Regions from separate parts of the Lacticaseibacillus jixiensis genome, predicted to be linked through region 2. Evidence: predicted binding sites of a transcription regulator. Region 2 holds the regulator's gene; the other holds the start of a gene.
What was found. The regulator HrcA, encoded in region 2, represses chaperone genes, less so after heat shock. The targets are predictions, from matches to a motif close to TTAGCACTCNNNNNNNNNGAGTGCTAA.
Positions count from the first base shown of each region.

Region 1: the regulator HrcA is predicted to act here: its motif matches at 4,858-4,884, upstream of ACGG90_RS05860 (ATP-dependent Clp protease ATP-binding subunit).

Region 1 is NZ_BAAFPR010000006.1:161,411-173,728, forward strand. It holds gene purK (5-(carboxyamino)imidazole ribonucleotide synthase) at 1-1,102, opposite strand, end outside; gene purE (5-(carboxyamino)imidazole ribonucleotide mutase) at 1,095-1,580, opposite strand; gene ptsP (phosphoenolpyruvate--protein phosphotransferase) at 2,481-4,202, opposite strand; gene ACGG90_RS05850 (phosphocarrier protein HPr) at 4,202-4,468, opposite strand; gene ACGG90_RS05855 (hypothetical protein) at 4,571-4,762, opposite strand; gene ACGG90_RS05860 (ATP-dependent Clp protease ATP-binding subunit) at 4,995-7,190, shown strand; gene ACGG90_RS05865 (DUF1827 family protein) at 7,450-7,746, shown strand; gene ACGG90_RS05870 (MucBP domain-containing protein) at 7,768-8,868, shown strand; gene ACGG90_RS05875 (SseB family protein) at 9,084-9,935, opposite strand; gene ACGG90_RS05880 (peptide chain release factor 3) at 9,956-11,533, opposite strand; gene ACGG90_RS05885 (hypothetical protein) at 11,654-12,124, opposite strand; gene ACGG90_RS05890 (GNAT family N-acetyltransferase) at 12,256-12,318, shown strand, end outside.
Region 2 is NZ_BAAFPR010000006.1:8,672-20,989, forward strand. It holds gene lepA (translation elongation factor 4) at 1-943, shown strand, start outside; gene ACGG90_RS05155 (anthranilate synthase component I family protein) at 1,435-2,871, shown strand; gene ACGG90_RS05160 (anthranilate synthase component II) at 2,868-3,443, shown strand; gene ACGG90_RS05165 (GNAT family N-acetyltransferase) at 3,458-3,847, shown strand; gene dnaJ (molecular chaperone DnaJ) at 3,906-5,054, opposite strand; gene dnaK (molecular chaperone DnaK) at 5,181-7,034, opposite strand; gene grpE (nucleotide exchange factor GrpE) at 7,378-8,010, opposite strand; gene hrcA (heat-inducible transcriptional repressor HrcA) at 8,035-9,081, opposite strand; gene hemW (radical SAM family heme chaperone HemW) at 9,325-10,470, opposite strand; gene ribF (riboflavin biosynthesis protein RibF) at 10,470-11,408, opposite strand; gene truB (tRNA pseudouridine(55) synthase TruB) at 11,410-12,315, opposite strand.

The sequences.
Region 1 (12,318 bases), 150 kb from region 2:
ATTGCACCTGTTTAAGTAACGTGTCCACATCTTCGCCCAGCACGGTGAGATGGCCCATTTTGCGTTGTGGGCGGATCTGCGCTTTGCCATAATCGTGCATGTGCCATTCAGGATGATGCGGCCAAGCTTGCCGCGCCAAGGTGAGGTCAGCGCCTAACAAATTGCGCATCACTGCCGGCTGCAGCTGCTTGATCTCAGGAATCGGCAAGCCGCAAATGCTTAAGATATGCGCGTCAAATTGCGAAAAGTTGCACGCTTCGATCGAATAATGGCCGGAATTATGGGGACGCGGCGCCAGCTCATTGACCAAGATCTGATCTGGCGTTTCAAACATCTCAATGCCTAACACCCCGCGCAGATCCAACGCCTCAGCAATCGTCGTCGCCAACTCGCTGACTTGCTGCTGCAAGGCGGCACTAACGCCTTGCGCCGGGGCGATGGTGGTATGCAAGATATGGTCTTGATGCCGATTCTCCACTACCGGGAAAATGCGCACGGCATCGTTACCGTCGCGGGTGACCATCACTGACAATTCGCGTTGGAACACCACGCGCCGTTCAAGAATACATGGGCCTTGAGCCGCCAATTGCTGACCTTGAGCAAAGTCAGCCTCAGAATTGATGTCGAGTTGGCCATGACCGTCATAGCCGCCAGTGGTCGTCTTAAGGATGGCTGGCATCCCGACTTGCGCCACAGCATCAACCAGCGCTTGGGCATCTGGTACCGCGGCAAAAGCGGCTGTAGGAATGCCGTGATCTTGCAAAAACGTCTTCTCGCTGATGCGCTGGCGAGTCAGCGCCAACAAGCGCGTGCCTTGAGGTAATTCGGCAAAAGCTTGCGCCTGCTTAAGGGCCGCTAAGTCGACATTCTCAAATTCATAAGTCAACACATCGCTGCGCTTGGCCAATTGCATCAATGCCTCAACATCAGCGTATTCGCTTTGAATCTGAAAGTCGGCCACTTGCGCTGCAGGCGCGCTTGGCGTCGGGTCTAAGACGCCGACGGTATAGCCCATTTGTTTGGCGCTTTGGGCCAGCATCCGGCCGAGTTGACCGCCGCCGACGATGCCGATCGTCGCTGGTGGGACGATGGTTTTAATCATCGAGCAAGGCCTCGCTTTCTGTCGCTTTGCGGGTTTGTTCAGCGCGAAAAGCGGCTAATGATGCAGCCACTTGACCGTCAGTGACTGCCAAGATGCTGGCAGCAAACAACGCACTGTTGGTGGCACCGGCTTCACCAATGGCCATAGTGCCCACTGGTACGCCGCCAGGCATTTGCACGATCGACAGTAACGAATCTAGCCCGTTTAATGTTCGGGTTTTGACTGGAACCCCGATCACCGGCACCGTGGTATTTGCCGCCAACATTCCAGGTAAATGCGCAGCCCCACCAGCACCTGCAATAATCACCGCAATGCCATTGCTGCGTGCCGACTTGCCAAACTCTGCCAGTGCATCAGGCATCCGATGCGCCGAGATCACGTGCTTTGTGTACGGGATCGCCAGTGCTTCTAACTGCTTGGCAGCCAACTGCATCGTCGGCCAATCCGAGCTGGATCCCATCACGATTGCCACTTTCAAACTCGTCACCCGCTTTCTTATGATATTTGTAGTCTAGCACGCGTTCTCGCCAAAAACAACCCGTTTTACGCACGAAATGCCATTGAATTAATTGTAATGTTCGTGTTTTGACAAAAATCAATGCATGACAAAGCCGCTGGGAGATTTTCCACAGCGGCTGACATCGATAATGTTCGGTTAATGACAAAAGCATCGGATTCGCCTTAGTCATATTCGCAAATTATGGGCAGTGGTCCATGTGGTTTATTCAAGTCGTTGACAGCTTGAGTTGTCCGACCCGATCACGATACTTAACACCAAAGTTTTGCTGGACTGCTTTCTACCACCAATTTTGTCATCTCGATACTTGCAAGGAGTCCAGCATAGCTATGCATAACAGCAGAACAGTCACCCTACCCTCAAATCAGATGATTGGCCACAAACGGCCGGCTTACATCCATTGAGTGGAGGACAGGCATTGCGTAGGCGCGCGGGGCAAGCGTCGGTCAGGCCGTGAAACGATCAGTGCAGAAAGACAAGCGGGCTTTGCTTGTCTTTCTGCACTGATCGCGGCAAGAATCGAGACGGGCTGGTGAGCGCAGCGAGCGCCTGGCTCGATTCTTAGGTGGAAAACGCGCGATTTTCAGCGCGGTTAGAACCGGCCGCACCGCCTGCGCCGACGCTTGCCCCGCGCGCCGAAGCAATGCCTGTCCGGGCCTAGGCCAAGACGTGAATCCGCGCTTTTTACGCTGTGGTCTTCGTCGAGCTGCGCAGCCCAACGCGGCGTGATATAAGTCGTGACGCCAATTGGGCATAAACCGCCCAACTGTCATCCCGCCTTATATCCACCGCTAAGTGCGGGCTGCTCCGCTCTGGGGACACAAAAAAACCGCCTGCATTTGCAGACAGCTTTTCTTGATTTTACTTGGTGAATTCTTCAACCAACTTCTTGTTATCGTCGTTGGTCTCGGATTCGTTGATGGCTTTGTCAACCAAAGCCTTCATGTCTGCAGTCGACAGCTTCTTCATGAGGCTGCGGACCTTTAAGACACTGGTAGCGGACATGGAGTATTCATCCAAGCCCATCCCTAACAACAACGGTACCATGATCGGGTCGCCAGCGGCTTCCCCACACATGCCGGCCCACTTGCCTTCGGCGTGGGCGGAATCGATGACGTGCTTAACTAAGCGCAAAATCGACGGGTTGTATGGCTGATACAGGTACGACACATGTTCGTTCCCGCGGTCAGCAGCCATGGTGTATTGGATCAAGTCGTTGGTGCCAATGGAGAAGAAGTCAACGTGCTTGGCAAATTGATCAGCCAAAACAGCAGCGGCTGGGATCTCCATCATCATCCCGAGTTCGATATCGTCGGCAACTTTAACGCCGTCGGCAACCAGCTTGGCCTTTTCTTCTAAGAAGATGGCTTTGGCGGCTTCGAATTCTGGAACAGTGGCGATCATTGGGAACATGATCCCCAACTTGCCGAATGCACTGGCCCGCAACAAAGCCCGCAATTGCGTGCGGAAAATGTCATCGCGGTCCAATGAGATCCGAATCGCCCGATAACCCAAGAATGGGTTCTGTTCTTCAGGTAATGGCAGGTATGGCAAGTGCTTATCGCCGCCGATATCCATCGTACGAACAACCACTTGCTTAGGACTCATGGTTTCCAAGACCTTCTTGTAGGCCTCGAATTGGTCATCTTCAGTCGGCAATTCGCTGGAGTCCATATATAAGAACTCAGAACGATACAAACCGATTGCTTCAGCGCCGTTGTCCACCACACCATCAAGGTCTTTAGGCGTGCCGATGTTGGCGGCGATGGTGAAGTGCTTGCCATCAGCAGTCAACGTTTCGGCAGACTTCAAGGTTGCCCATTCTGCCTTTTGTGCGGCATAATCAGCTGCTTCTTGCTTTGAAGCGGCGATTTGTTCAGCACTCGGCTCAACGGTGACATCCCCAGTCAAGCCGTCAACAGTCAGCATCTGACCTTCCTTGACGTCTTGGGTGATGGATTGGGTCCCAACTACCGCTGGGATTTCCAATGAGCGTGCCATAATCGCACTGTGCGCCGTGCGACCGCCAATATCAGTAACGAAGGCTTTAACGTACTTTGCATTCAACTGCGCAGTATCACTTGGCGTCAAGTCGTGGGCAACCACGATGACTTCAGAATCGATCAAAGCCGGAGATGGCAATGAACGGCCTAACAAGTGTGCCAAAACACGCGTGGTGACGTCGCGGATATCTGCGGCGCGTTCTTGCATGTACGGGTTATCCGTCATGGCTTCAAACATCGCGACAAACGTGTCAGCGACATTCTTTAAGGCTGCTTCTGCATTGATCGCATCATCTTTGATTTTGCTTTCAATGGCACCGGTGAATTCTGGGTCGGCTAAGATCATCATGTGTGCGTCGAAGACTTGTGCTTCTTCTTCGCCTAAGGATTCTGCCGCTTTATCACGGATCAGCTTCAAGTCGCTGGTACTTTGCTCTAGCGCAGAATGCAGACGCTGAACCTCAGCGTCTGCATCCTTAATAGAAGTCTGATCAAATGACAAGTCAGGTTGCACCAACATGTAGGCCTTCGCAGTAGCGATGCCATCACTAGCGGCGATCCCTTTGAGTTGCTTTGTCATTAGTCAGAGAGGCCTTCCTTCTTCATGGTTTCTTCGATAGCGTCGATGGCTTCTTTCTCATCAGCGCCTTCAGCGGAGATGGTCACATCAGCACCTTGGCCAACACCCAAAGACATCACGCCCATGATGGACTTCAAGTTAACGCTCTTGCCCTTGTATTCCAAGTTAATGTCGGCGTTGAACTTGCTTGCGGCTTGTACCAGAAGGGTTGCCGGACGTGCGTGGATACCTGTTTCTGCAATAACATTAAATTCGCGTTTTTCCATGAGTAATCTGCTCCTTCGTCATTTAAAAAAATTTTAGCCGAATAGAATGAACACATTCTATCTCCTGTAAACCTTACCATTATTCCGTTTCCACGACAAGTCTTAATCGTCTTGAATTGGCCGATAATGATAGGTAATGGCGCCTAAGCGCCCTGCGGTGCCGACGATCTCTTTGCGCGCGGGATAATTGGTCCATGCCGCACGGAAAGCATTGAAGGTCTCTGGGGTGATCTCGATTTGAGACAACTCCCCTGACCGCAGTTGATCCATCATCTGCGTGTAGTCTGGATCCAAATAGTTGCCCCCTTTCGTCCTACTGCTTTACAATAGCATTAAGGACGTGATCAAGCAACTAAAAAGCCGCACCAGCAAAGGCTGAACGCAACTTTTTAGCACTCTTAGGGCTAGAGTGCTTGCATTTTGGAAATAGCCGAGTATACTGAGCTTTGGTCAGTGAAGGTCAGTAACCTAAGCTTCACTACAAATAGCCACAGCTCTTGGTTGTGGAAAGAAAGGTCGTGACAATATGCTTTGTGAGAACTGTCATCAGAATCCAGCAACGATCCACTTATATACCAGCGTCAATGGTACGAAACAAGAGATCAACCTTTGCCAAAACTGTTACCAGCAGTTGAAGCAACAAGCAGGAGGCAGAATGCAACCAACCAATGCAAATGATCCGTTCGGCTTTAACAGCCTTGACGACATTTTCAAGGCGATGAGCCAAGGAATGGATCAACAAAACCCACAACAGCAACAAACGCCACCGACACAAGCCGGCAACAACGGTGGCGGCGGCAATCGTCGCAACAATGGCAACTCTGTGCTCGGCCAATTCGGTGTCAACTTGACTGCCAAAGCCAAAGCCGGTGAAATCGACCCTGTGATCGGCCGCGATGGTGAAATCGCCCGGGTCATCGAGATCTTAAACCGCCGCACCAAGAACAACCCGGTTTTGATCGGGGAAGCCGGGGTCGGCAAAACGGCGGTCGTTGAAGGCTTGGCCTTGAAGATCGCCAATGGTGACGTCCCTGTCAAGCTTCAAGACCGGCAAGTCATTCAACTGGATGTCGTGTCTTTGGTTCAAGGTACCGGGATCCGCGGTCAATTCGAACAGCGGATGCAACAACTGCTCAACGAATTGAAGAACAGCCCTGACACCATTTTGTTCATTGATGAAATCCATGAAATCGTCGGTGCCGGCAACGCTGAAGGCGGCATGGATGCCGGCAACGTCTTAAAGCCAGCCTTGGCGCGTGGCGAACTGCAGCTGGTCGGTGCCACTACCAACAATGAATATCGTCAAATCGAAAAAGACGCCGCCTTGGCTCGCCGTTTGCAGCCAGTGACGGTTGATGAACCAAGCCCAGAAGAAACCATCGAGATCTTGCATGGCATTCAGAAGCGCTACGAAGACTTCCATCACGTGAAGTACACCGAAGACGCCATTCAAGCGGCGGTCAACTTGTCTAACCGCTACATCCAAGATCGCTATCTGCCAGACAAGGCCATTGACTTGCTTGACGAATCCGGCTCCAAGAAGAACTTGACCATTCAAGTCGTTGACCCTAAAGCCTTGAAAGCCAAAATCGACGATGCCGAAAAGCAGAAGCAAGCCGCTTTGAAGCAAGAAGACTATGAGAAAGCCGCCTTCTACCGCGATCAAGTCAACAAACTTGAGCAAATGCAGAAGGAACAAGCCGACGCTGACAAAGCTGACACGCCTACCGTCACCGAAAAAGACATGGAAAAGATCGTCGAGCAGAAAACCAACATCCCAGTTGGCGAACTCAAGGCCCAAGAGCAGCAACAGCTCAAAGACCTTGGCCCGCACCTCAAAGCCAATGTCATCGGCCAAGACAACGCCGTCAACAAAGTGGCGCGCGCCATTCGCCGCAACCGCATCGGCTTCAACAAAACCGGCCGCCCGATCGGCAGTTTCTTATTTGTCGGCCCGACTGGGGTCGGCAAGACGGAATTAGCCAAGCAATTGGCTAAGGAACTCTTTGGCTCCCAAGAAGCGATGATCCGCTTTGACATGTCCGAATACATGGAGAAATTCTCGGTGTCCAAGCTCATCGGTTCGCCTCCAGGCTATGTGGGCTATGAAGAAGCTGGCCAATTGACTGAACAAGTCCGCCGCAATCCTTATAGCCTGATCTTGTTAGATGAAATCGAGAAGGCCCACCCAGATGTCATGAACATGTTCTTGCAGATCTTGGATGACGGGCGCTTGACTGATAGCCAAGGCCGCACGGTATCCTTCAAAGACACGATCATCATCATGACTTCCAACGCCGGCTCCACCGACGCGGAAGCCAACGTGGGCTTTGGTGCATCGCTTAACGGCACGCAACACTCTGTGCTTAATCAGTTAGGCAACTACTTCAAGCCGGAATTCCTGAATCGTTTCGATGATATCGTGGAATTCAAGTCTTTGACCAAGCCTGATTTGATGAAGATCGTTGGCTTGATGATCGCTGATACTAACGCCAACATTCATGACCAAGGCTTGACCATCAAAGTCACCGATCCGGTCAAAGAGAAGTTAGTTGAGCTCGGTTATGATCCTGCCATGGGCGCTCGCCCGTTGCGGCGGGTCATTCAAGAACAAATCGAAGATCGAGTAGCAGATTACTACCTCGATCATCCTAAGGCTACCGCTTTGGAAGCGCGGATCGCCAATGGTGAAATCGCCATTTCCGAACCTGCTGCTGAATAACCTTCAACCACGCATATCTTTGATATGCGTGGTTTTTTTGGCTTCGTAACGGGATTTGGTCATTATGTGGGGATTTTTTATGCAGGTTGTTGCCGCGCTTGTTGCCTGGATGCGCTAGAATTGGGGTTGAGCCAATAGTAAGCGCTCCCAATCTACAATGAGCTGAGCGGCGGGGCATGCCGCTCCTATGTTTCGGGCAAAACGTGTTATAATTATCGTAAGACAAGAAAGCGGCAACAGTGAAAGGATGTGTTTGGCGATGCGATTGATCGATATCACCAACAGCTACCCGCATCTGGTAGCGCAGCAGTTAGCACACACGGATACTCAGTATGTGAAAGTCTATTCTCTCGGTGCCACCACGGTGGTTTACACCCAGGCACCGACACATGATGAATTGTTGTTCACCAATGAAACGCGCAACGTTCAAGACCAAGAGTTGCGCTTCACCTTACAGAAGTTGACCGGCGTCAGTCTGGAAGACGTGACCGTCGTACGGGGGCCAAAGTTAGCTGAGATCTCCTTGAACTCGCAGCAACGCGCTTCCGAAATGTAGATCCCTATTGGAGTTTTGCCCATGAGTTTGCTTACGCGCATCAAAACCTGGCTTGCTGCGACCACCGCCAAACCGGTGCGTCGGGCTGGTTCTTTGAAACATCCCCATGAACCCGCCCCATCGCGGCCCGATTCTCGCCTTGATCCCTCACCTCACAAAGTTCATGACCTGCCGCCTGCTACTGGTATGGTCGACACCCGGGTCCAAGTGCGCGTCTATTATCAAAATGTCACTTCGCATGTTAACTTGCATGACCCGATCACCTTGCATGGTCACACTGGCGATCCCTTGCCGATTACTTGGCAGGTGATCGCAGGTTTTGTGTTGACTGAAATCAGAAATTTTACCCAAGTTTTCCCGGCCAATAACCAAGTGATTTGGTGTGGCTACACCCCACGCGTGGCTGGTCCGGTGATCGTTTATCATCGCGACAGCAATGGCCATTTATTGCAGGTGCCTGAACTCTTGCAAGGCGTGTTGAATCAAAGCTATACGGCACAAGCTTTGCCAGAGTTTGCCGAACATGTTGTGGGGCCAACCACTCAATCTGGTATGTTCACCCAAGCAGCGCAGAGTCTGCGCTTTTCTTACAATCTGACGCCGCTTGAAAGCGGTCAATTGCCAGACGACGCTTTCATTCAACTGCAAACGGCCAAACTCGCCTATCCTCAACCGCTGGCTGGCGCACCTTATGCCAGTCAGCTGCCGGCGCACACCTATTGGCGCGTCTACGCGGTGATGCGTGATACGTTAAATCACACCGTGTGGTTTAACGTCGGCGGCAGCCAATGGATCACCGCCGACGCCACCACCGGCGTGGCCTCAGATCCTTATTTGCCAGACCCAACGCCATTGGCTTTGCCGCATCAATTATTTGCCAGTGACGAACAAAGTGTGCACCTAACCGGCACTGTTTTAGGCGACGCCACGGTGTGGGCAGAACCTTATGGTCAAATGCATGAAGCCCGCCTGCTTGAAGGCACCGCGGTGACCATCAACACTGTTGTCACCTTGACCAATGGTGCTGTGTGGTATCAAGTGGCATCCGGCGGTTATGTGTTGGCTACTTTCATCACCATCGACCAAAGCGGCCACACGCCTGCTCAACCGCAACTGCGCTAATCACCTCATATGAGTACTCGAGGCTGAGACATAAAGCGCTGTTAGCCACTCGCACAAGCGCCCAGGTACCACGATTCTGCACTTTGAATCGCGGTATCTGGGCGTTTGTGTGACATGGCGTTGCTTTATGTCTGGCGACTATGGGGATTATGTCCCATTCCCGTTTGTGTTTCTTACAAAAAAAGCCACCGCAATGGCGGTGGCAAGGGTGACCCTTATTTGGCGTAGAATGGAACGGCGCCTTCAATGGCTTCAGCCAAATCTTCACTGTATGGCGCAATGGTCAAGCCCAGCTCTGGATCGGTGCCGAACTCTTTAGCCAGCAGCCCTAATTGATCAAAGAATTCGTCTTGATCATCGCGTTGCGGCATATCCAACACGAGAAACAGCGACTGTTCATCGCCCATAGTCAAGGTGCGCAGCCAAGCACGCTGCACCTGACCGTCAGCAACGAATTTATCGACCCATGCTTCAAGCAGGCCATCTGGCGCTTTGAGGCCGTCGCCGATATGCACTGGCGTATCAGCCGCTTCTTGGCGTTGTTGGGCTTGGTGATGCAAATCAACCAAGCTTTCGCGATCCATGGTGATGTTATCTTCGAAAGGATTGATCACCGCGCCGGCAACATCTTCATTGCCGCCAACCAAACGTACCAAATCCGTGAAGTCCACGGCGATTGGGACACTTTGATCGACAGTTTCTTGATTGCCGTTATCTTGCCACTGATTCAACAGCGTTTGCGCCGCTTGCCAATCCGTGAAGAACGGCTGGAATGTTTTGTCGTCAGCCCCGGTCAATAGCGGAAACTGTAATTCAACATTCTGGTTGAAGTCCAAGTGCCCATCTTTGGTCAGCGGGATCTCAGTCTTGCTCATGCCAAAAGTGATCAAGTTGGCATGTTCGATCAACTCTTCTAAGAACGCACTCATATTCGCATCATCTTGCTTCAGCGAAAATGTGCGCCACAAGCCTAACAGATCATCATTGGTGACTTGATGCACTGGATTAACATTGTTGTCATGTGCAGCGTCGTCATCTTGTTGGTTACCAAAATTAAAAATAGCCATGCGATTTATCCTCCTGAAGCTTACAGTTTAGCAGTCAATGTCACATCTGGATATTTATCAGCGAACCAGCGCAAAGCGTATTGGTTCTCAAACAAGAACAGCGGTGCATCGTGCACGTCTTTGACCAACAAATTACGGGAGCTGGACATCTTCTCATCAAGCTGCTCAGGATCGATCCAGCGCGCCACCCGGCTGCCGATCGGCGTCATTTCGACTTCAGAATTATATTCATTCTGCATCCGGAACTTGAACACTTCAAACTGCAGCTGCCCTACAGCCCCTAAGATGTAATCGTTGGTCGAATAAGTCCGGTACAATTGCACCGCTCCTTCTTGCACCAATTGTTGCATCCCTTTATGAAAAGACTTCTGCTTCATTACGTTCTTGGCGGTCACCCGCATAAACAGCTCAGGCGTAAACTGCGGCAAGGCTTCGTATTCAACCGGCTGCTTGCCGGCGTAGATCGTGTCGCCGATCTGGAAGTTGCCGGTATCGTACAACCCCACGATATCACCAGCCACCGCTGATTGCACCGCTTCGCGCGAATCAGACATGAATTCCGTGGCGTTGTTCAACCGCAACGGCTTGCCGGTTCGCGCTAAGGTCACATCCATGCCGCGGGTGAACTCGCCGGCACCGATGCGGACAAAGGCGATCCGATCGCGGTGCTGCGGATTCATGTTGGCTTGGATCTTGAACACAAACCCTGAGAAATCTGACGCCGTCGGCAGTACCACACTGCCGTCTTGCATGGTATGCGGGCCTGGTTCAGGCGCCATTTCAACGAAATGCTTCAAGAACGTCTCGACGCCGAAATTCGTCAGCGCTGAGCCGAAAAACACCGGTGTCTGGTCGCCAGCCATGATCTTCTTGAGATCATATTGGTTACCGGCATCATTCAACAATTCGATATCGGACAAAGTGTCGCGGTAAATGGATTCATTGGCAATGGGCTCGCTAGGGTCCAAATGGCCTTGCGCATCCAATGGCAAGAAGCGTTCGCCGGCTTCGTTCTCGCGGTACAGCTCGATTTGCGGGTCCACGCGATCATATAAACCGACCAAGCCTTTACCCATGCCCATCGGCCAGTTCATCGCATAGCCTTCGATCCCCAGCAATTCTTCCAACTCGGCGATCAGATCCAACGGCTCGCGGCCGTCACGATCCAATTTGTTCATAAAGGTGAAAATCGGGATCCCGCGCTGCTTAACGACTTTGAACAGTTTCTTGGTTTGCGCTTCGATCCCTTTGGCCGAGTCGATCACCATCACCGCAGCATCGACGGCCATCAAGGTCCGATAAGTGTCTTCTGAGAAATCTTCATGCCCTGGCGTATCCAAGATATTGATGCGTTTGCCGGCATAAGAAAATTGCATCACGGAACTCGTCACCGAGATCCCGCGCTGCTTTTCAATGGCCATCCAGTCAGATTTGGCATAATGCCCGGACTTCTTGGCTTTAACTGTCCCGGCTTCGCGGATCACCCCGCCAAATAACAGTAATTGTTCAGTGATCGTCGTTTTACCAGCATCTGGGTGAGAGATGATGGCAAAGGTCCGGCGCTTAGCGACTTCTTCTTGCAATGCTTGAGGTTTCATAAATTTCCTTTCACGCGTTTCTATAGCCCAATCGGCTCACGAAAAAAAGTCCCAGCCACAACATGCACTGGAACGTGGTCAGTATATTATTATAGAGAAGTCAAGGCGTCGCGTCTAGACCTAAGCGCTGAAGCCGTTGACGATGACATCCCCCAAGTATTCAGCCAGTTGCGCCTGACCTGCTTCAACAGCCACGCCTTCAGCCGTCACCTTCAGCGACAACTCGCCAATTTGAGCAGTGATCACCGTGTTTTGTTGCGGGATCGCACTTTGATAAGCGGCTTGGGCTTGTTGCACCATGGCAAAGAAATTCACCACTCGCAAGGTGTTGCTAAAGTCGCCGGTGACCACCGCCTCCCCTTGGGTGTAGGTGGCAATGCGAAAGGCTTCAAAGGCGGTCACATCCACATCGGCGATTTTAAGCAGTTGGGTGCGTTGGGCGTCTAACTCGGCTAAAGCCGCGTTGGCGTCAACATGGGCCATGTTGGTAATGCCAATCAAATTGCCCAATGGCATGTTATGATAATCGCGGTTGTGGTGGCTGAGATATTGGGTGATCGGCTCAAGGCCTAAAAGTTGGATCCTGCTCATATAAAGTTCCTCCTGAATGATGCTTGCTGTTAACTCTAATCGATTTCAATTAGTTTTGCAATGATTTTGCCATTTAGTCTGGGCAGTTCGTGCTATACTAAATGCAATATCATGAGAAAACGGTGATCCATATGGAAATCAGAACGACAACTCGTATTACCAGCGCCACTTATCAAGATGCCTTGGCCATTCGC
Region 2 (12,318 bases):
AATCACGCCGATGGTGTATTCCGGGGTCTTCCCTGTCGACAACGCCAAGTTCACCGACTTGCGCGACGCCTTGGAGAAATTGCAGCTTAACGATGCGTCATTGGAATTTGAACCTGAAACCTCACAAGCATTGGGCTTCGGCTTCCGTGTGGGCTTTCTAGGCTTGTTGCACATGGATGTCGTCCAAGAGCGCTTGGAGCGCGAGTTTGATTTGGACTTGATCATGACCGCCCCGAGTGTGGATTATCAAGTCGACAAAACCGATGGCACTTCCATCACCATCGACAATCCGTCCGAGTTGCCAGAAGCCAGTGAAATCAAAGAGATCCGCGAACCTTACGTCAAAGCCAGCATCATGGTGCCAAACGATTATGTTGGCCCAGTGATGGAAATCGCCCAACGCAAGCGTGGTGAGTTCGTGACGATGGATTACTTGGACAAATACCGCGTCAACGTGATCTACAACCTGCCTTTGTCGGAAATCATCTACGATTTCTTTGATGACTTGAAATCCTCGACTAAAGGTTATGCCAGCTTGGATTATGAAATCACCGGCTACCGCCCTTCTGATTTGGTCAAAATGGATATCTTGCTTAACGGGGATGCCGTGGATGCCTTGTCCACCATCGTCCACAAAGACTTCGCCTTCGAACGCGGCAAGGCAATCGTGGCCAGCTTGAAGCAAACCATCCCGCGCCAGCAATTCGAAGTGCCGATTCAAGCAGCCATTGGCAACAAAGTTATCGCCCGCTCCACAGTCAAAGCCTACCGCAAGAACGTCTTGGCCAAGTGCTACGGCGGCGACATCACCCGTAAGCGCAAATTACTGGAGAAACAAAAAGCCGGCAAGAAGCGGATGAAGGCCGTTGGTTCTGTGGAGGTGCCACAAGAAGCCTTCATGAGCATTCTGAAGATGAACGACGAAGATACTCGCGGTAAATAAGCATTCTTGAGCAGCTCGCTGAAGCAAAAGCATGGTTTTGCCAACGATTTGCCAACATCAGCCGCCTTGTGCTTGCAAGGCGGCTTTGTTGTCGCCTAAAAATTAGGCTTGCATTCTCAAATTCACGCGGTACAATCATCTTAACTTAATCGTTCGCTCATAAACCGTCGAGGTGGAGAATGGGTCGTGCCGCGCGCACAGAGAGTCGCTGTTGTTGAGAATGCGGCCGTGGCACACGATCAAATGGACCACCGAGGGCACCCAGGAAAGCTTGTCGAGTATGGGGTGACGTATCGAGACACGTCAGTTCTCAAAGGGTTGTTAGACCCTTCAAGTGCGCGCAAAGATTGTTTGCGCGAATCCAGGTGGCACCGCGGAATTGTCCGTCCTTGACTTTTGTTTAGGGCGGACTTTTTGTTTGGAGGAAAACATCATGAAACGATGGCAAATCGGGTGCTGCTAGTCCCTTAAGTCTAATAAGGAGCATCCCTATGAAATTTGAAACTTTGAAACCATATTTGGCTGATTATCCCGCAGTTCCGATCGTGATCCAATACCGCCAACCTGACTTTGACAGCCTGGCCGTGTTGAATCGGCTTGATGGCACCGAGCGTAAAGCGGTGCTGCTGCGCTCAGCAGACGAAGGCACCACACTGATCGCCGCTGAAACCACCGCCACTTACACTTATCGCAAAGGCGTGTTGACGATTAGCCAAGCCGGCAAAACCACGACGCAAACTACCCCCCTGGGGCCGGTGGTCGATGGCTTGTTAGCGGCGCAGCACACCCCGCGCTTGGCTGGCTTGCCGGTGTTTACCGGTGGCGTGGCCGGATATTTCGCCTACGAATACGCCCAATACGCCAAACAGCATCTGCATCTGACTGCCGAAGATCCTTATGCATTAGATGATGCTGATCTTTTTGTGGTTCCGACGGTGATCGCTTATGAACGCGCCAAACAGCGCGTCACCATCAGCCACATCGTGCCCACCGCCGGCCTTGATCAAGCTGAATTTGACGCCGTGCAGGAAAAGCTTGCCGCCTTGCGCGATCAAATCACCAACGGCGCCGCCACTTATCGCCCTGCCCCGTTTGCGTTTAGTTCAAAGCTTGAAATGACCTATGATGAAGACACCTTCGAAGCACGGGTGCGCCAAGCCCAGGAACACATTGTCGCTGGCGACATTTTCCAATTGATCATGGCCAACCAACAATCCGCCAAGATCTCCGGCAGCCTGCGCAGTCAAGCCGCCAGCTTGTTTGCTGCCAACCCGACGCCTTATCAGTTCTACTTCCAAGACGGCGATTATGAAGCGCTAGGCGCATCACCTGAGACCTTGATCAGAAAGCAAGGCACCCGCTTGTTCACTTACCCGCTGGCCGGCACCCGCCGGCGCGGCCGCACGCCAGAAGAAGACGACGCCTTTGCTTACGAATTGCAACATTCTGAGAAGGAGTTGGCTGAACACAACATGTTGATCGACTTAGGGCGCAACGATTTAGGCGCGGTGAGTGAATTCGGCAGCGTCGCCGTCACCCGCACTAGAGCGTTGTTGAAGTTTGCCAATGTGATGCATTTAGGCTCGGTGGTGGAAAGTACCGTGCGCCATGATGCCACAGCCATGGCCATTATCGATTCGCTGCTGCCGGCTGGGACCTTGTCAGGTGCCCCCAAGCAAAGCGCCATGAGTATCATCGACGAACTGGAACCGGCCAAGCGCGGCTTGTATGGTGGGGCATTGGGTTATTTTGATTACAATGGCGATTTGGATTTTGCTATTGGCATTCGCTTGTGCTTCCGCAAGCAAGACACGCTGTTATTGCAATCAGGCGCTGGAATCGTTGCCGATTCTGATCCGCGCTTGGAATACAAAGAATTTAACAACAAGATCTCAGGTGTGAAAGATGCATTGGAGGCGCGGCTATGATCTATCTCATTGACAATTATGATAGTTTTACTTATAACCTGTACCAACTGATGGGCACACTAACCAAGCAGCCGATCACCGTGGTGCATAACGATGATCTCACCGCTGAGGAATTAGTGGCCAAGCACCCAACCGGTGTCGTCTTCTCCCCTGGCCCTGGCCGCCCAGAAAATGCCGGCAACATGCCGGCGATGATCCAAGCCTTGCGCGGGCAAGTGCCAATCCTCGGGGTGTGCTTAGGTGAGCAAGCCATCGGCCAAGCCTATGGCGCCCAAGTCGTGGCCGCCAAGTCTTTGATGCATGGCAAGCCGTCTAAAATCATCACCCAGAATCACGGCGCCTTGTTTGCCGACTGCCCGCATGAATTCACTGGCGCCCGGTATCACTCACTCGTGGTTGATCAGGCCCCTGCAGGCTTGACGTTGACAGCAGTGGCAGATGATGGCAGTATCATGGCCATTGAAGACGATGCCCAGCGCGTGTTTGGCGTTCAATTTCATCCTGAGTCGATCATGACTGATCCGGCAGTCGGGCGCCAGCTGCTAAAGAATTTCTTAGCGCTTTGCGCATGAACGGAGGTAACCCCATGACGACAATTATCAATCAGCGTCCCACGACTGCGCAATTGCGCGAAGTCATTAGCGCATCTGGTTTGCATCGACCAACTGACTCGGCCCATTTAGCCGGCATGATCGCCGGTGGCAGTGAGTTTCGGCTCGCCTTTGCTGATGATCAAATCGTCGGCGTGTTGCGTGCGTTGACAGATTACACTGATGTCGTCTACATTGCCGAACTGGCGGTCAGCGCTGATTTCCAACACCAAGGGATTGGCCGCGCGCTGGTGGCTGATTTGGAAGCCACCTTGGGACCAAAGCTCAATTATGTCTTGCTGGCTTCTGAAGTGGCGCAAGACTATTATCAACATCTCGGCTATGAACCAGATCCGCGTGGGTATTTCAAACCAGCGCAGCGTTAACTTTCTCAGCACCAAAAAAACGCGCCTGAGCGATGCACAGGCGCGTTTTTTGTAGACGCTATTTATCTTCAAAGGCTTTCTTGATGCGGTCGAACAAGCGCCCTTCATGCGGCGTGACGTCTTCGCCGCTGGCTGCGGCAAAGGCCATCAACGCATCTTTTTGCTTGCTGTTGAGGTTCTTTGGCGTTTGCACCGTCACGGTGACGATTTGATCGCCCATGCCGGAACCTTGCAGACGCGGTGCGCCTTTGCCCCGCAAGCGGAACTTGGACTGCGTCTGGGTGCCGGCTGGGATCTTCAACTCAACTGGCCCATGCACGGTGTCGACTTTGATCGCATCACCTAATGCCGCTTGGGCAAAGCTGATTGGGATCTTCAAATAAATCGTCGCGCCATCGCGTTCGAACTTATCGCTGGCGGCTACCCGAAAGACAATATACAAGTCCCCATAAGGGCCGCCGTTAGTACCGGCTTCACCGGCTTCGCGCAAACGCATTTGTTGGCCGTCTTCGACCCCGGCTGGAACCTTGACATCGATGGTGTGGCGTTCTTGCTTGTGGCCAGTGCCGTGGCAATCTTCACACTTGTCTTTGATTTCCTTACCAGTACCATGGCAGACGTCACATACTTCTTGGCTCATCATGGCGCCAAGCGGGGTGTTGCGCTGCACTTGAATATAGCCGGAACCATGACACTTGTGGCAGGTCACTGGGCTGGTACCAGGTTTGGCGCCGGAGCCGCCGCAGGTATGACACACGGCTTCGCGATCATAAGAGATCTTGGTGTCCTTACCAAAAATCGCCTCTTCGAACTTAAGGTCCATGCGATATTGCAGGTCCGCACCTTGGCGCGGTGAGTTGGCACGTTGTTGCTGCCCACCGCCGAAGAATTGACTGAAAATGTCATCAAAACCAGTCCCGCCGAAACCTTGGCTGGAGAAGCCGCCAAAGCCTTGACCGCCACCGAAGCCTTGGCCAGGCTGCGGGCCGTCTGCGGAACCGTATTGGTCAAACGCCGCGCGTTTCTGCGGGTCAGACAAAACTTGGTACGCCTCGTTGATCTCTTTGAATTTCTCTTCTGCCCCAGGTTCATGATTCAAATCTGGGTGATATTTCTTTGAAAGTCGCCGAAAGGCCTTCTTGATGGTGGCATCATCGGCATCCCGACTCACCCCAAGCGTGTCATAGTAATCTTTCTGCTCTGCCATTACTGCCTCCTAAAGTCTGCTTCCAAAAGCCAATACAGGATACCACAATATCGCCATCCTGCCAAACCAGTTGTTTAATCAATAAAAGAGCCAAAGCCAGCTGGCTTTGGCTCTTGGAACAGACGACTACTTCTTGTCGTTGACGTCAGAGTATTCGCCGTCGATGGTGTCATCGTCGCCGCTCTTCTTGTCAGCCTTGTCAGCGCCGTCTTGCGCGCCGGCAGCACCTTTGGCTTGCTGGTCCTTTTGCGCTTGTTCATACAACTTGACCGTCAAGTCTTGCACGATCTTGTTGAGGTCATCACGCTTGGCCTTCATGTCTTCGATGTTGTTATCTTGTTGAGCCTTCTTCAAGGCTTCCTTGGCATCTTCAGCCTTCTTGATTTCGTCATCGGAAACTTTGCCCTTCAAGTCCTTCAAGGTCTTGTCAGTTTGGAACAAGAGTTGGTCGACATCGTTCTTCAAATCGACTTCTTCCTTGCGCTTCTTGTCGGCTTCTTCGTTTTCCTTGGCTTCTTTCATCATGCGATCGATTTCTTCATCGGACAAACCGCTGGAACTCTTGATCGTGATGTCTTGAGACTTGCCAGTGCCCATATCCTTAGCGGAAACTTGCACGATACCGTTCTTATCGATGTCGAACTTAACTTCGATTTGCGGCACGCCACGAGGGGCAGCTGGGATGTCAGTGAGTTGGAAGCGACCCAACGTCTTGTTGTCAGCAGCCATTGGCCGTTCACCTTGCAAGACATGGATATCAACGGCTGGCTGGTTGTCAGCGGCAGTGGAGAAGACTTGGGACTTGGAAGTTGGGATCGTGGTGTTGCGATCGATCAACTTGGTGAACACGCCGCCCATGGTTTCAATACCTAAGGACAATGGCGTTACATCAAGCAAGACAACATCTTTAACATCACCGGAAATGACCCCGCCTTGGATAGCAGCACCAAGGGCAACGGCTTCATCAGGGTTGATGGAGTGATCAGGTTCTTTGCCAGTCCAGCTCTTAACGGCTTCTTGGACAGCTGGGATCCGAGTCGAACCACCGTTTAAGATGACCTTATCCAAATCAGCAGCAGTCAAGCCAGCATCTTTCAAGGCATTGTCAACTGGGACCTTGGTGCGTTCAACCAAGTCTTCAGTCATTTGGTCAAACTTGGCCTTAGTCAAAGTCCGTTCCAGATGCAGCGGACCGTTGGCGCCAGCGGAGATGAATGGCAAGGAGATCTGAGTGGACGAAACACCGGACAGATCCTTCTTAGCCTTTTCAGCCGCGTCCTTGAGGCGTTGCATGGCCATCTTGTCTTTGGACAAGTCGATGCCGTTTTCAGCTTTGAATTCGTCGACTAACCAGTTGATGATCTTGTCGTCGAAATCGTCACCACCCAAGTGTGTATCACCGTTAGTGGACAAAACTTCAAAGACGCCATCGCCAAGCTGTAAGATGGAAACATCAAAAGTCCCACCGCCTAAATCATAAACAAGGACTTTCTCGTCGGCGTCGCCTTTGTCCAAGCCATAAGCCAAGGCAGAAGCAGTTGGTTCGTTAACGATCCGAGAAACGTTCAAGCCGGCGATCTTACCAGCATCTTTAGTTGCTTGACGCTGAGAATCGTTGAAGTAAGCCGGCACGGTGATGACCGCATCAGTCACATCTTCACCAAGGTAATCTTGAGCAAAGCCCTTGATGTATTGCAGGATCTGCGCGGAAATTTCTTGTGGCGTGTAGTTCTTATCGCCAACTTTTACCGTGTAGCCTGCTTCACCCATGTGCCGCTTGATGGAAACGATGGTGTCTGGGTTGGTGATCGCTTGACGCTTTGCGACTTCCCCGACTTGGATCTCGCCGTCTTTGAACGCAACGACGGAAGGCGTGGTACGGTTGCCTTCTGGGTTGGTGATGATTTTCGGTTCGCCACCTTCAAGCACCGCAACAGCGGAGTTGGTGGTCCCTAAGTCGATCCCAATAACTTTACTCATTGTCATACCTTCTTCTAAATTTTTGATTAACTAATTTTAATTGCCATAGCCTGCCAGGCGCCGGCAAGTGAACCAGAGCGGAGCAAAGCGAATTTAGCGATGTGTGTAAGCTGGCTTAAGCTGATGGCCGGTTTTGCCATAAGCTTGAGCCAACTTACACACAATCGCGTGCTTTGCGCAGCTCGACGATACCAGAGCGAAGCGGCGCGCTTTTAGCGGGTCAGGTAGCCTAGTCAGCGTGCTTGAGGCGCTTCTTGCCTCGAGTACGCTGACGTAGCTAGCTGCACCCGCGTTGCGCCACGCAGCTCGACGATACCAAAGCGAAGCGGCTCGACGCGGCGGCTTACTGTGCTACCACGACCATTGCTGGCCGCAACACCCGTTCTTTCATCTTGTAGCCTTTTTGCAAGACTTGCACGATGGTGTCTTTAGGATGATCGTCGTCTGCCGGCACTGTTTGCACGGCTTGATGCATGGTTGGGTCAAACTTGCCTTCGGCCGGTACGGCTTCAACGTGATTCTCGGTTAAGGCTGACTCTAAATGGCTATAAACCATTTCGACGCCTTTCTTCAACGGATCATCATCATCTTTGGCGCTGGCTAAGGCCCGCTCCAAGTTGTCTAACACAGGCAACACAGCAGTGGCGAGCTTTTGACCATCATATTGCAACAAGGTCGCACGCTCTTTCTTGAAGCGGTTGTTCATGTTGCTGATTTCAGCAGCGGCGCGCAAGTACTTGTCTTCGAAATCGTCGCGCTCTTGTTGCAGCTTCGCCACATCAACGTCGGCGTTATCAACTTGTTCGTCGAGATCTTGCGCCATTTCAGCGGCGATTTCGTCTTTCAACGACGGCTGAGCCTGCTTATCGGCTTGCTTAGCGTCTGCGGCTGCTGGTTTTGCTTGCTCAGGCGTTTCTTTGGTTGTTTGGTCTTTCGATTCTGCTTTGGTTTCCGGTGCTTTCTTATCTTCAGCCATAGCGGCCTCCTTCATTCAGTATGGTCACCCATCAAAGTGTGAATAATAATCGGTCAGCCGCTTGGCCAGTTCTTCACGAAAGGCGTCCAATAAGCCGATCATTTTGGAATACGGCATTTGCGTTGGGCCCAGCAAGGCGATCATGCCGGTGCCGTGGTCGCCAACCGAGTAACTGGCGGTGATCAAGCTCAAGTCGTCTAGTACCTCCGGCGTCAACTCGTGGCCCAAGCGCACATGGACGGTGTTGCTAGGCTTGACCGGACCAATCAATTGATTGATATCTCCTGTGTCGTCATCGATCAAGGAGAAGATCTGCTTGACGCGGCGCACATCAGAATCATCCAGATAATCCATTAAGTTCAAGCGGCCACCGACATAGAAGCGCTCAGCAGCGGCTTGTTTCAAGACGCTGCCGAACACATCCAAGAAGCCATCGGGGCTGGCCATGTATTTGAACAACAAGGCCGGCACGTCGCTTTGCAGCTTCTGAGCGACTTGACTCAATGGCAAGCCGACAAGTTGATCGTTGACGATGCGGATCGCCTTTTCGACTTCGTCAGTATCGATTTCTCCTGGCAAGGTGAACAACTGGTTGACCACATTGCCATTGTTAGTGACCAAGATCGCCATCACTTGATGGTTGCCCAACGGCACCATCCGAAAGCCGGTTAAGCGCAGATTCGCGACTTCCGGGCCTAAGGTGATCGCCGTGTAATTGGTCAGATTCGACAAAATCCGCGCTGATTGCTCAACGATCTCATCGATCTTGTAGAAATGTCCGCCGAAGCCTTGTTGGATCGCGGCGATTTCCGCCGGTGCTGCTTGCGCCGGTTCGACCAAGTTGTCCAAATAGTAGCGGTAGCCTTTAGTTGAAGGCACGCGTCCGGAACTGCTATGGGTCTTGGTAATCAAGCCTGCTTCTTCAAGTGCCGCCATGTCGTTACGGATCGTTGCCGAGCTGACATGGATCGGCAATTCTGCCATCAAAGTCTTAGACCCGACTGGTTGGCCGGTTTCCGTGAAGCTCCGGATGATCTCTTTTAAGACGAGCAGCTGGCGTTTCGTTAACATATTGCCACCCTCTTCTTAGCACTAACACTGATTGAGTGCTAACTCACAATTACTATACTAGCAACCACCGTTAGCATAGTCAACCCCCAGAGTGCTAAATTGCGAAAAAATCCCAGTGTTATCGCCATCAACACCACGTCATGCCTTGTTTCAGTATCGCCAATCATGCGCCGCGCCGCAACCGCCTTAAGTCTGATAAGCCTTTGCCAAAATAAGCCGTCGCCCAGTGCGACAGCTTATGGTTTACACCAATGGATCATCCAACAAGAACTGCTGGAACACCTCATTGCCTAAAAACATTCCTTTGTTGGTCAACCTAATACGGTCGCCAAGGTCTTGCATCAGGCCTTGAGCCACCAAGTTCGGCACCAATTCACCATAAACATCTTCGAGCTTGAGATGATAGCGCTGGGCAAAGCGCTGGCGGCTGACACCCATTCTGGTGCGCAGTCCAAGAAACATTTCTTCTTCGATTTGCTCTTCAAGCGGCACCAAGTGATGTTCGATCACCGGCAGCTTATCTTCATGCAGCGGCGCGAGATATTGCTGGATCGGGCCGAAATTGTGGTAGCGATCACGACCAATATAGCCGAACGCCCCGGCGCCGAAACCGAAGTAATGGGCATTCTGCCAATATAACAAGTTATGTTGGCATTCAAAACCCGGCTTGGCAAAATTAGCGATTTCGTATTGCTCGCGGCCGTTGGCGTGCATCAAATCAATGGCATCTTGGTACATATCAGCTTCCACGTCTTGGCTGGGCAAGGTGAGCTTGCCTTTGCGCATCAAGTTGTAGAAAATCGTTTTGCGCTCCAAGATCAGTGAATACGTTGAATAATGCGGCAGGTCCAAAGCCAGTGCTTCATGCAGGCTCTTTAAGAAATTGTCGCGGCTTTGGCCTGGCAAGCGGAAGATCAAGTCGATGGATAAGTTATCAAAACCCACTTTGCGGGCATTGGCAATGGCTTGATAAACATCTTTGACCCGGTGGATGCGCCCGATGCGCTTCAAGATCTCATCATCGAAGCTTTGCACGCCGATGGACAAGCGATTGACGCCGTTATCATGCAGTACCTGGAGCTTGGCGGTGTCTTGCAAGTCATTGGGATTGGCTTCGAAGGTGAACTCCCCTTGATCAAAATGCAAATACTCGCGGATCCCGACGCACAGCTTATCCAGTTGCGCCGGCGTCAGCGTCGTCGGGGTGCCGCCGCCGACATACACGGTTTCGATCTTTTCTTCAGGGTGTTCTGCCATGACTTTCTGCATTTCAAGCAGCAACATGTCAACGTAATCGTCAACGGGTTGGCCTTCGATAAACACCTTGTTGAAATCACAGTAATAACAAATATGTTCGCAGAATGGAATATGAATATACGCTCCTGCCATTAATGCGCCTCCGCAAGCCACGCCAAGCTGTGCTGACGATCTTGGTTCAACTGATCGATCAACCCGGCAGCATCGGCAAACTTGATTTCACCGCGCAAATAATGCTCCCATTGCACAGTAACGTGTTCGCCATAAATGTCTTCATCGAAATCAAACAAGTTGATTTCCAAGGTCACCGCCCGACCGGCGCCAAAAGTCACATTGCGGCCCACTGACGCCATTCCCGGCAGCCAGCGCGCGCCAACGCGCATCTTCACCGTGTAGATGCCAATGCCTGGCAAGCGCTGGTTATTCGGCGTTTGAATATTGGCGGTGGGAAAACCCAACGTCCGCCCGCGTGCTTCGCCATGTACGACGATGCCAGTGGTTTGATAATGATAGCCTAATAAGCGGTTGGCACAATCAACGTCGCCTTCATCTAAGGCGTGTTTGATCCGCGTTGACGAGATCTTCTCTGCTTTTTCCATGTGTTCTTCAACGGTGACGATGTCAAAGCGGCCTTTGGCATACTGCGGCAAAGTCGTCATGTTGGCGACCGCCTTGACGCCATAAGTATAGTCGAAGCCAGCAACGACTGTGTCGGCGTGTAAGCCGACGAGATACTGATCAACGAACGCTTGCGGTGCCAGCGCCGCAAATTCCGGCGTGAAGTGGACGAAATACAGCGTGTCCACGCCTAGATCCGCCATCAGCGCCACTTTACGCAGCCGCGGCGACAGGTAATGGACTGAATCTGCAGGTACACCTTGGTAGATCACTGCCGGATGAATATCAAAAGTCATCACCGCAAGCGGCAGGTGCTTGGTATCGGCAATTTGGCGCGCGCGGTTGATCACCGCTTGATGCCCGCGGTGCACCCCATCAAAAAAACCAAGCGCCAAGACGACAGGCGCTTTTGGAGTGGCAGTTAACGGGGGATGAATATCGATCACTTGCATTTCAACGACTTCCTTCATTACTAAGATACATCACATCAGGCCGATACAGCTCATCATCTTTGCGATACACGGCTTTCAATAAACCATCATAGGTCAAGCCCAGCTGTTGGGCCGATTGATTCAACTTCAAGAAACGGCCATGTTGAATCCGGTCGTATTGTTCCGCATCCAATGCCACCAACGGCAGTGTCCCATAAGCGTATTCGATGGGCCGCAAATGGACGCGCACCGCCGCCGGGGCCGTTTGATCATCTAACGGCCGCAGATCCAACGTTTGATCCAAGGTGAAGCCGCCGCTGGCAATACGGGTCAATTGACTCATCACCGCCGCCACTCCCAAGGCCTTGCCGACATCGACTGCCAGCGTACGAATATAGGTGCCTTTAGACACGCGCACTTCGAATTTGAAGCGCTGTTGGCCAAGCTGGGCGTCATAAATCGGCTCGCTGGTGCGGGTGAAGGCATAAACAGTCGCTTGGCGAATCGGGCGCTCAACCGCTTGCCCGGCCCGGGCATATTCGTATAACTTGCGGCCATTGACTTTCACCGCTGAATACATCGGCGGGATCTGCGTGATCTCGCCGGTAAAAACAGCCAATTGGGCGTCGATTTGCGCATTGGTGAACGGCTGGCTCAGCGGTGTCTCTTCAACGACTGCCCCATCGAGGTCTTCGGTTTCGGTACTAAAGCCCAACAACACTTCACCAGTGTAAGTCTTACCTGCTGCCATTAATTCCGGCACGGCTTTCGTCGCTGCGCCTAACGCGATCGGCAACACGCCATCCACATTGGGGTCCAACGTGCCAGAATGGCCGATTTTCTTCATGTGCAACAATCGCCGCAATTGGGCAATCACATCGTGGCTGGTCATCCCAGTCGGTTTATATACAGGCAAAATGCCATCCATGTG